One region of the Pseudomonas sp. PS02290 genome, then DNA from elsewhere that is predicted to be linked to it. Evidence: predicted binding sites of a transcription regulator. Region 1 holds the regulator's gene; the other holds the start of a gene.
What was found. Region 1 encodes sigma-54, which starts transcription at its own class of promoters, with help from an activator protein. Its sites were predicted from a motif close to ANTGGCATNNANNTTGCTNT; they were not measured.
Positions count from the first base shown of each region.

Region 2: QMX88_RS23650 (circularly permuted type 2 ATP-grasp protein) is a predicted target of sigma-54. The motif match lies at 2,877-2,896, and genes of this name have one in related genera.

Region 1 is NZ_JASCOY010000017.1:71,759-77,013, forward strand. Features, by position in the region: gene kdsC (3-deoxy-manno-octulosonate-8-phosphatase KdsC) at 1-195, shown strand, start outside; gene lptC (LPS export ABC transporter periplasmic protein LptC) at 206-778, shown strand; gene lptA (lipopolysaccharide transport periplasmic protein LptA) at 765-1,307, shown strand; gene lptB (LPS export ABC transporter ATP-binding protein) at 1,307-2,032, shown strand; gene QMX88_RS10855 (RNA polymerase factor sigma-54) at 2,221-3,714, shown strand; gene hpf (ribosome hibernation-promoting factor, HPF/YfiA family) at 3,791-4,099, shown strand; gene ptsN (PTS IIA-like nitrogen regulatory protein PtsN) at 4,112-4,576, shown strand; gene rapZ (RNase adapter RapZ) at 4,579-5,255, shown strand, end outside.
Region 2 is NZ_JASCOY010000082.1:8,579-13,833, forward strand. Features, by position in the region: gene QMX88_RS23640 (transglutaminase family protein) at 1-465, opposite strand, end outside; gene QMX88_RS23645 (alpha-E domain-containing protein) at 462-1,421, opposite strand; gene QMX88_RS23650 (circularly permuted type 2 ATP-grasp protein) at 1,434-2,843, opposite strand; gene QMX88_RS23655 (ribonuclease E inhibitor RraB) at 3,298-3,636, opposite strand; gene QMX88_RS23660 (hypothetical protein) at 3,886-4,122, opposite strand; gene QMX88_RS23665 (LTA synthase family protein) at 4,291-5,255, opposite strand, start outside.

The DNA of each region.
Region 1 (5,255 bases):
GACGATTTGCCTGATCTGCCGGTCATTCGCCGGGTGGGCCTGGGCATGGCTGTTGCCAATGCCGCCAGCTTTGTCCGCGAGCATGCCGACGGCATTACCCAGGCACGTGGCGGCGAAGGCGCTGCCCGCGAATTCTGCGAGTTGATCCTGAAGGCTCAGGGCAACCTCGAAGCGGCTCACGCCGCCTACCTATAGAAGTGCATTTATGCTGAGCAAAAAGTTTCGAACGTTTCTGCTGTTCGGTGTGCTGGCACTGCTGCTGGCAGCGGTCGGCTACTGGAACATCAGTCCGGAAAGCTTTCTCGATCAACCCAAGGCTGCCGTCGATGAAAGCGCTGTCGATTACTACGCGACCAACGCCCACAGTATTCAGTACCTGCCCGACGGGACCATGCAGTACGACATGACCGCGGACAAGGTCGAGCACTTGAAAGCCACCGACGTCACCCTGATGACCACGCCGGTGCTGCAGATGTATCGAGGTTCTACCTTCCCGTGGCACGTACAGAGCGTTCGCGCCGAAGTGTCGCCGGGGGGCGATCACGTCGAGCTGATCGACTCGGTGCGCATCAACCGCACCGACGAAAAAGACCGCACCACCATCATCACCAGCAGCCGCATGACTGTATTCCCGCAGAAGCAATATGCGGAGACTGCCCAACCCGTTAGAATCGACGGCCTTGGCGGTGTAACGACCGGCACGGGTATGAAAGCGTATCTGAAAGAAAGCAGGATGAACCTGCTATCCAACGTAAGAGGACAGTATGAGGCTCGTTAAAACCCTTCCTTTTTTGCTCGGCCTGGGCGCAGCACTGGGAAGCGCGAGCGCCTGGTCTCTGCCGACGGATCGCGATCAACCCATCCACATCCAGTCGGATGACGCGCAGCTGGACGACAAGCAAGGCATCGCCACCTACAAAGGCAATGTCATCATCACCCAGGGCACGATGAAGATCACCGGCAACACCGTGACCATCACCCGTACACCGCAAGGCGACGTGGACGTGTTCACGTCCGTGGGCAACCTGGCCTACTACGAGCAGAAGCCATCGGTGGACAAGCCGATCGTTCAGGCCTGGGGCGTCACTATTCAGTACTTCGCGGCCCAGAACCGCATCGTGCTGATCGACAAGGCCAAAGTGGTCAACGACGGCAACACGTCCGAAGGCGAGAAAATCGTCTATGACACCGTCAAGCAGGTCGTGAACGCCGGTCGTGCCAATGGCACCAAGGTCACCGCACCACGCCCTCGTATCGACATGGTCATCCAGCCGAAAAAGAAAACCGACCAGCAGAAGGCCCAGTAATGGCGACGCTGAAAGCCCAGCACCTGGCCAAGGCCTATAAAAGCCGCCAGGTCGTACGTGACGTCAGCCTGTCCATCGAGAGCGGCCAGATCGTCGGCCTGCTTGGCCCCAACGGCGCCGGCAAGACCACCTGTTTCTACATGATCGTCGGCCTGGTTCAAGCGGATCAGGGTCGCGTCCTGATCGACGACCAGGACGTCAGCCATCAGCCGATGCACGGCCGTGCACGCGCCGGTATTGGCTACCTGCCACAAGAAGCGTCGATCTTCCGCAAGCTCTCCGTCTCGGACAACATCATGGCGATCCTGGAGACCCGCAAGGAGCTCGATCGCGCTGCCCGCCGCAAGGAGCTGGAAAGCCTGCTGCAGGAATTCCACATCACCCACATTCGCGACAACCTGGGCATGAGCCTGTCGGGCGGTGAACGTCGCCGTGTGGAAATCGCACGCGCCCTCGCCACTTCGCCGAAATTCATTCTCCTCGACGAACCCTTCGCCGGTGTTGACCCTATTTCCGTGGGCGACATCAAGCAGATCATTCACCACCTCAAGGCCAAAGGGATCGGCGTGCTGATCACCGACCACAACGTGCGTGAGACGCTGGATATCTGCGAAACCGCTTACATCGTCAACGATGGACAGCTGATTGCCGAAGGCGACGCCGAATCCATCCTGGCCAACCAGTTGGTCAAGGAAGTGTATCTGGGTCACGAGTTCCGCCTGTAACCGCAGTGATGACATGAGGTTGTGCGGCTCCCGCAATGTGCGCCATCGCCAACCTCGTTTTTTAATTGTCATCACACTCTAGGCAAACCCTCCAGCTTCAGGCATATAATTTGCTTAAGTTGGCGCCCTCGGCGCCCTGCTAGTAAATGGCGCGCAGTGCGCCGGCGAATAAGGTGTTAAGCCCTGCCATGAAACCTTCGCTAGTCTTGAGAATGGGCCAGCAGCTGACGATGACACCTCAGCTGCAACAGGCAATCCGATTGCTTCAGTTGTCGACGCTGGATCTCCAACAGGAGATTCAGGAGGCGCTGGAGTCGAACCCGATGCTGGAACGGCAGGAGGAAGGCGACGATTTCGACAACGCCGACCCCTTGGCGGATAACGTAGAGCAAAAGCCCAACGCTGATGTTCAGGGACCCACCTACCAGGAATCGGCGCCTACCGTCGACAATCTGGAGGACGGCGACTGGAACGAGCGCATTCCCAACGAGCTGCCCGTCGACACCGCGTGGGAAGACGTCTATCAGACCAGTGCCAGCAGCCTGCCCAGCAACGACGATGACGAGTGGGATTTCACCACCCGCACCTCCGTTGGCGAGAGCCTGCAAAGCCACCTGCTGTGGCAACTCAACCTGGCGCCAATGTCGGACACCGATCGCCTGATCGCCGTGACGCTGATCGACTGCATCAACAATCAGGGCTACCTCGACGAAACACTCGAAGAAATGCTCGACGCCTTCGACCCTGAGCTCGATATCGAGCTGGACGAAATCGAAGCCGTTCTGCACCGCATTCAGCAGTTCGAGCCTGCCGGCATCGGCGCTCGCAACCTGAGTGAATGCCTGCTGCTGCAGCTTCGCCAGCTGCCCGCCAAAACCAAGTGGCTGGCGGAAGCGCAGAAGCTGGTCAGTGACTACATCGATCTGCTCGGCAGCCGCGACTACGCGCAACTGATGCGCCGCATGAAGCTCAAGGAAGACGACCTGCGTCAGGTCATCGAACTGGTCCAGAGCCTCAATCCGCGCCCCGGCTCGCAGATCGAGTCCAGCGAAGCCGAATACGTCGTGCCTGACGTCATCGTGCGCAAGGACAACGAGCGCTGGCTGGTGGAGCTGAACCAGGAATCCGTGCCGCGCCTGCGGGTCAATCCGCAGTACGCAGGTTTTGTGCGTCGCGCCGATACCAGTGCCGACAACACGTTCATGCGCAATCAGCTGCAGGAAGCTCGCTGGTTCATCAAGAGCCTGCAGAGCCGCAACGAGACGCTGATGAAGGTGGCCACGCAAATCGTCGAACACCAGCGAGGCTTCCTTGAGTACGGTGACGAAGCCATGAAGCCCCTCGTTCTGCATGACATCGCGGAAGCGGTCGGCATGCACGAATCGACGATCTCCCGGGTGACCACGCAGAAGTTCATGCACACCCCGCGCGGGATCTACGAACTCAAATATTTCTTTTCCAGCCACGTCAGCACCTCCGAAGGCGGCGAATGCTCGTCCACGGCGATTCGCGCGATCATCAAAAAACTGGTCGCTGCGGAAAATCAGAAAAAGCCGTTGAGTGACAGCAAGATCGCTGGTTTACTGGAAGCACAAGGCATTCAAGTGGCCCGTCGCACAGTCGCCAAGTACCGCGAATCCCTTGGGATCTCGCCGTCCAGCGAACGCAAGCGACTGATGTAAAGGTCACACGTCAAAGCGTTCCAGTGGCAGGCATTACGCCTGCCTCTTAATGCACTGGCAACGAAGGAGAAGCTGTATGCAAGTCAACATCAGTGGACACCAGCTGGAAGTGACTGAACCTCTGCGTACCTACATCGGCGAGAAACTCGCCCGATTGGAACGCCACTTTGACAAGATCACGAATGTGCAGGTCACCATGGAGGTCGAGAAGCTCAAGCAGAAAATCGAAGCCACCTTGCACGTTCCTGGCGCTGAAGTGGTTGCCAACGCCGAACACGACGACATGTACGCAGCCATTGACCTGCTTGCCGACAAGCTTGACCGCCAACTCAAAAAACATAAGGAAAAACAGCAAAGTCTGCTGCAAGGCGCGACTGCTCGCTGACACTCCCCACCCATGATCCGACTTGAAAATATCCTGACCCCTGGCCGTTCACTCGTGAACGTGCCAGGCGGCAGCAAAAAAGCCGTACTCCAGAACATCGCCAAAATGATCGGCACGCAAGTGCCTGATCTGGATGAGCAGGTCGTGTTTGACAGCCTCATTGCCCGTGAAAAGCTCGGCTCCACCGGATTCGGTAATGGCATTGCCATTCCCCACTGCCGCCTGAAGGGCTGCTCAACGCCTGTCAGCGCCGTACTGCATCTGGAAAAACCCATCGATTTCGACGCCATCGACGGCGCACCGGTTGACCTGCTGTTTGTGTTGCTGGTCCCGGAAGCGGCCACCGATGCTCACCTTGAATTGCTGCGCCAGATCGCCAGCATGCTCGACCGTGATGATGTGCGTAAGCGCCTGCGCGGTGCCAAAACCGACGAAGAGCTCTACAGCGTCGTGCTCGACGTCCAGAACGGTCACTGATCATGCGGATGATCATCGTCAGCGGCCGCTCCGGCTCCGGCAAGAGCACGGCCCTCGATGTCCTTGAAGACAGCGGTTTCTACTGCGTCGACAATCTGCCCGCCGGCCTGCTTCCAGAGCTGGCGGAGCGCGCGCTGATCAACACCGAACTGGCTGAGCCCCTGCTGGCGGTCTCGATCGACGCGCGCAATCTGCCCAGTCACCTGACGCGATTCCCGCGCATGCTCGCCGAAGTTCGGGCCCGGCACATCCAGTGCGACGTGCTGTTTCTCGACGCCGATGAAGCCACCCTGCTAAAGCGCTTTTCAGAGACCCGCCGTCGTCACCCGCTGAGCACGGCAACCCGCTCGCTGGCCGAAGCGATTCGTGACGAAAAAACCCTGCTCGGTCCGATCATCGACCTGGCTGATCTGACGGTCGACACCACGCACCTGAATCTCTACCAGCTGCGCGACATTCTCAAACTGCGCCTGCTGAACAAACCCGAGCCGGGCACTGCCTTCCTCATCGAATCCTTCGGCTTCAAGCGCGGCATGCCCGTGGACGCCGATCTGGTGTTCGACGTGCGCTGCCTGCCGAACCCGTACTGGAAGCCCGAGCTGCGCGAGCAGTCCGGCCTCGACAAGCCGGTTGCCGATTACCTCGCGGCTCAACCGGACGTCGAAGAAATGTTCCAGGA
Region 2 (5,255 bases), on a different contig from region 1:
GGCGAACGCTTGGGCGGCGCTGGTATCGACGGCTGTGGAGCCTGGCGTATAGGTGATGTGCTCGTTGAGCGCGTGCATCATATCGATCAGCGCGGTGCGGTCGGTGCGCTTGTGGGTCTGCGCGATGGCAAAGGCGCGAATCGCTTCGTCAGCCTCGGTCAGGCGGGTAAAGCGCAGAAACGGCAGCGACGACTGAGTCTCGTGTTCCGCCTCGCGCTTCTCGTCGATCTCGACCTGGCCGCGCGCACCGATGACGATGGCTTCGTGGGGTTCGTCCAGGGTCAGCACGTGGAGAATATTGCCGAACGGATCGATCTGCGCACGCACCGGGCGCGGCAATGCCAACTGCCAGCTCAACACCTGCTGGCGCTCGCTGTCGTGGGGGGTCAGACGCAAATACTGGATGCTGGCGCGAACCTGATCGTCGTAGTGATAGGTGGTCTCGTGGCTAATTGAGAGTCTCATGCAGCCTCCAGGTAAGAAGTGTGAATGACGCTACCCAGTTGGGCCAGAAGTGGAATGAATTCGTTCAACCACTCATGCAGGCCTTCATCGAGGATCTCGTCGATGCCGGTGTAGCGCAGGCGAGCGTCCAGCTCGGCGGCCAGACGCTGGGCGGGACGGCCATTGGCCCCGGGCAGACTGGCGAGAATGATGTCCAGCTCCTCCAGACACGCACGCAATGAGCGCGGAATGTCCGCACGCAACAGCAGCAATTCGGCGACCTGACGGGCTCCCGGTGCATCGCGATAAACCTCCGTGTACGCCTCGAATGACGACAACGCGCGCAACAGCGCACTCCATTGATAGTAGCCAGCGGCGGAACTGTCTGCCGCCGCGTTGGCGGACGGGCCGCGCAATTCGAGCATTTCATAACGCGCATCGAGCATGCGCAGGGTGTTGTCGGCGCGCTCGATGAACGTCCCCAGACGAATAAAACGGAACGCGTCGTTGCGCATGATGGTGCCATAGGTCGCGCCGCGGAACAGGTGTGAACGCTCCTTGACCCACTCACAGAACCGGCTCATGCCGTAACGGCTCAAACCCTGTTCGGCGATGCCGCGAATTTCCAGATACGTGGCGTTGATGTTTTCCCACATGTCCGCAGTAATGCGCCCACGCACCGCATGGGCACTGGCCCGCGCCGCACCCAGGCAGCTGAAGATGCTCGCAGGGTTCTCGGCGTCCAGCGCGAAAAAGTGCAGCAAGCGCTCGGCGTGCAGGTCGCCGTGGCGCTCCAGGTAATCGTCCAGGGTTCCGGTGATCAGCAGGGGCATGGCGATTTCATTCAGGCCATCCCCGCGTCCGTCCTGGGGCATAAGCGACAGCGAATAACTGACGTCGAGCATCCGCGCGAGGTTCTCGGCGCGCTCCAGGTACCGCGACATCCAATATAAATCCGAGGCAGTTCTACTTAGCATTGGCAGGCATCCTTAATCCTCGACCACCCAGGTGTCCTTGGTTCCGCCACCCTGCGACGAGTTCACCACCAGCGAGCCTTCGCGCAAGGCAACACGCGTGAGACCACCGGGCACTACACGGGTTTCGCGGCCAGCCAGGACGAACGGGCGAAGGTCGATGTGGCGCGGGGCGATGCCGTTCTCGACGAAGGTCGGACAGGTCGACAGGCACAAGGTCGGTTGCGCGATATACGCGTGGGGCTTGGCTTTGAGCCGCGCCCGGAACGACTCGATTTCGGCAGCGGTGGCAGCGGGGCCCACGAGCATGCCGTAACCGCCGGAGCCCTGGGTTTCCTTGACCACCAGATCGCCCAGATTGGCGAGCACGTGGGACAGCTCTTCGGGCTTGCGGCACTGCCAGGTCGGCACGTTCTTGAGGATCGGCTCTTCGTCGAGGTAAAAACGGATCATGTCGGTGACGAAGGGGTAGACCGACTTGTCGTCCGCCACGCCGGTGCCAATGGCATTGGCCAGCACCACATTGCCCGACCGGTACGCCGCCAGAAGGCCCGGCACGCCGAGCATTGAATCCGGATTGAACGCCAGCGGATCAAGAAACGCGTCGTCGAGCCGGCGGTAAATCACGTCGACCGCTTTCGGGCCGTCGGTGGTGCGCATGAACACGCGGTCATCGCGCACGAACAGGTCAGCGCCTTCCACCAGCTCGACACCCATTTCCCGGGCCAGAAACGCGTGCTCGAAAAACGCGCTGTTGAAGCGCCCGGGGGTCAGCACGACGACGCTGGGGTTATCCAGCGGGCTAGAGCTCTTCAGTGTGTCCAGCAACAGGTTCGGGTAGTGATCGATCGGCGCGATGCGTTGCGCGGCGAACAGCTCGGGGAACAGCCGCATCATCATCTTGCGGTCTTCGAGCATATAGCTCACGCCGCTTGGCGTGCGCAGGTTGTCTTCGAGCACGTAATACGTGCCGTCGCCGTCACGCACCAGATCGACGCCGGAGATGTGCGAATACAGGTCGCGATGCAGATTCAGGCCCTGCATCGCCAACTGGTATTGCTCGTTGGCAAGGACCTGTTCGGCAGGAATGATCCCGGCCTTGATGATGCGCTGATCGTGATAGAGGTCAGCGAGAAACATGTTCAGCGCCTTGACGCGCTGAATGCAGCCGCGCTCCACCACCCGCCATTCGCTGGCCGGAATGCTCCGCGGAATGGTGTCGAAGGGGATCAGCCGCTCGGTGCCCTGCTCGTCGCCGTACAGCGTGAATGTGATCCCGGCGCGATGAAACAATAAATCGGCCTCACGCCGACGCTGAGCGAGCAACTCAGGCGGCGCTTCACCCAACCAGCGGGCGAATTCCCGATAATGCGGACGAACTATGCCGCCCGCATCGTACATCTCGTCATAAAAGGTGCGGATCATGCCGTACTCCTTGTCACCATGGACACCAGAGCCTTCGCAAGGCCCGTGCCATCGGCATAAACGCTTTAATATCAATGGGTTGAATTAAACAGCCGGAGCGTCCGCACCATTCCTGTGCACGATGCGCCCTAACCCGTTCACCAACGCTTCATGGCGAAGCGTCGTTCACTCTGAAAATCTATCGCTGGCATAGCGACAGTTCATTTCCGTCTGGTTCAGGGGCTGAGCATAATCGCCCCATACCGCAGACCAACCCGCCGGATCACACAAGGCGATTGGCTCAAAACCTTATTGGCAACGCCACCCGATATTCCCTTTCCGCCGCTCCCAAGAGAGCGGCTTTTTTTTGCCTGTGATTCAGCTCGGTGCATCTCCCGCTCCACACTTGGTCGTGAAGGCGGGAGACAATTTTCAACGATCGGCGCCTCGCTTCGGCGCATGACGGTTGATCAGCTCAATGAAGGCGCTTGAGCTCCTGTTTGACGCCCCAGCCTTCAACCTCCCCGTCCAGACCGAAAATCGCCGTCTGGAAATCCTGCTCGAAGTCGCCTATCCCGTCGTACGTTGCGTACATCAACTTGCTCAGTTCCAGGTGCCACGCACCGTCTTCCAGTGCATTGAGCTGGACATTCACTGACTCGCCACGAAATTTTTCCGCAGCCCGACGCGCCCGGTCCTCATCCGGAAAGGTGGCATAGAACTCGATGGGGTGAATGCGTGCGAAGTCGAAACCGCCTTCTTTCATGCAGCGCAGAACATGGCTGCTGATGTCTTCTTGATAGGCTGTGCTCATGAAACGTCCTCCTATGCAACGATAGATAGAGTTTCAACTATCCCGAAACACCCCTCGATGGCGAGGCGTGTAGCGGCAGGTCATCTGCCGCCCGGGACTCAAGCATGTCGCTGACAAGGCCGTTGCGTTTTACAAAACGGGCATACGTACGCGAGCGGACTCGGGTAGATGCATCACCGACCTCGATCGCAGAGTACGCCCATTGCCAGTGCGTTGCCAATTGGCAGGATGGCGGGAAATGCAGGCTTCTTACGAAGCCTCGATGATGGAGATGATCTGTACCGCGTTCTGCTCTTTGAGTGTCTTCACGGTGGGCTCGGCAGTGCGACCGTCGAGGTCGTTCAGATCAAGATCACTGGCGACCGGAAACAGGATCGGACGGAGTTGCTGCGCAGCCTCTTCTTCACTGGGACGGTGATCGGATTCAAGATCGAGGGTTTGCTGCACACCGTCTTTGTCCAGAAACGAAATAGTCCACACTTTCATCAATGTCTCCTCAGTAAAGGCCTGACAACGGCCTGATGATCTTGACCCTTGCAGCGCAACGACGTTCAACCCGAATCGTCAGCGCACAGCTGACGTTGGCAGCCTGAAGCCAAGGATTCGCAGGCAAAAAAAACGCCCCGGTATCGGGGCGTTTTCATCAGGCTGCGGTCATTGTGGCTTGGCGTCTTTGACCCCTGCCGTGTTGTCCAGCAGGCTCTTGGTCGCGGTCTGCAGGAAGCTGTCGAGCTTCTTGCGCAACTCGGCGACGTCCGGCGCATTCGGCATCAGCTCGGCATGGGGCTTGGTGCCCAACTCGTAGCTGTAGACCTTCGGCTCCATTTCCTTGGGTTCGATCAGTATCCGGTTGCCGGTGACCAGCGCCACGGTCTGCTCGCTGCCCGATGGCTTGATCACGCCAAAACCCTCGTCTCCCGCCGGCAGATTGAGCAAGTCGCGGCCCCAGCACTGGTGCACGGTGTCGCCACCCAGGCGGCCCATGATGGTCGGCACGATGTCGATCTGCGTACCGACGATGCTGCTGCGCTTGCCGAACTTGTCCTGCAGGCCCGGGGCGATCATCAGCATCGGCACGTTGAAGCGGCCCAGGTCCATCTCGGTGATCTGCTCGTTGTTGCCGAAGCCGTGGTCACCGACGACCACAAACAGCGTGTCTTTGTAGTACGGCTCTTTCTTGGCCTTCTCGAAGAACTGCCCCAGCGCCCAGTCCGAATAACGCATGGCGGTGAGGTGTTCATCCAGCGTGCCATGCCCGGTGACGCGCTCGACCGGCAGATTGGCCGGCAGTGCGTACGGCGTGTGGTTGGACAGGGTTTGCAGCAAGGCATAGAACGGCTTGCCTTTGGCCTCGCGGGCTTTCAGCTCCTCGGCGCCACGGTCGAACATGTCCTGATCGGACACGCCCCAGGTCGGGTCCGAGAACACCGGGTTGACGAAGTCGTTGCGGCCAATGAAGTTGGTCATGCCCTGGTTGCTGAAGAAGCCTGACTGGTTGTCCCAGGCGAAGTCACCGTTGTAGACGTAAACGTCGTCGTACTTGCGCGCGCTGAGCAGCTGCGGCAGACCCGACAGCTTGTGGCTGCCTTCCGGTGTCTGCATCAGGTATTCAAAGCCCG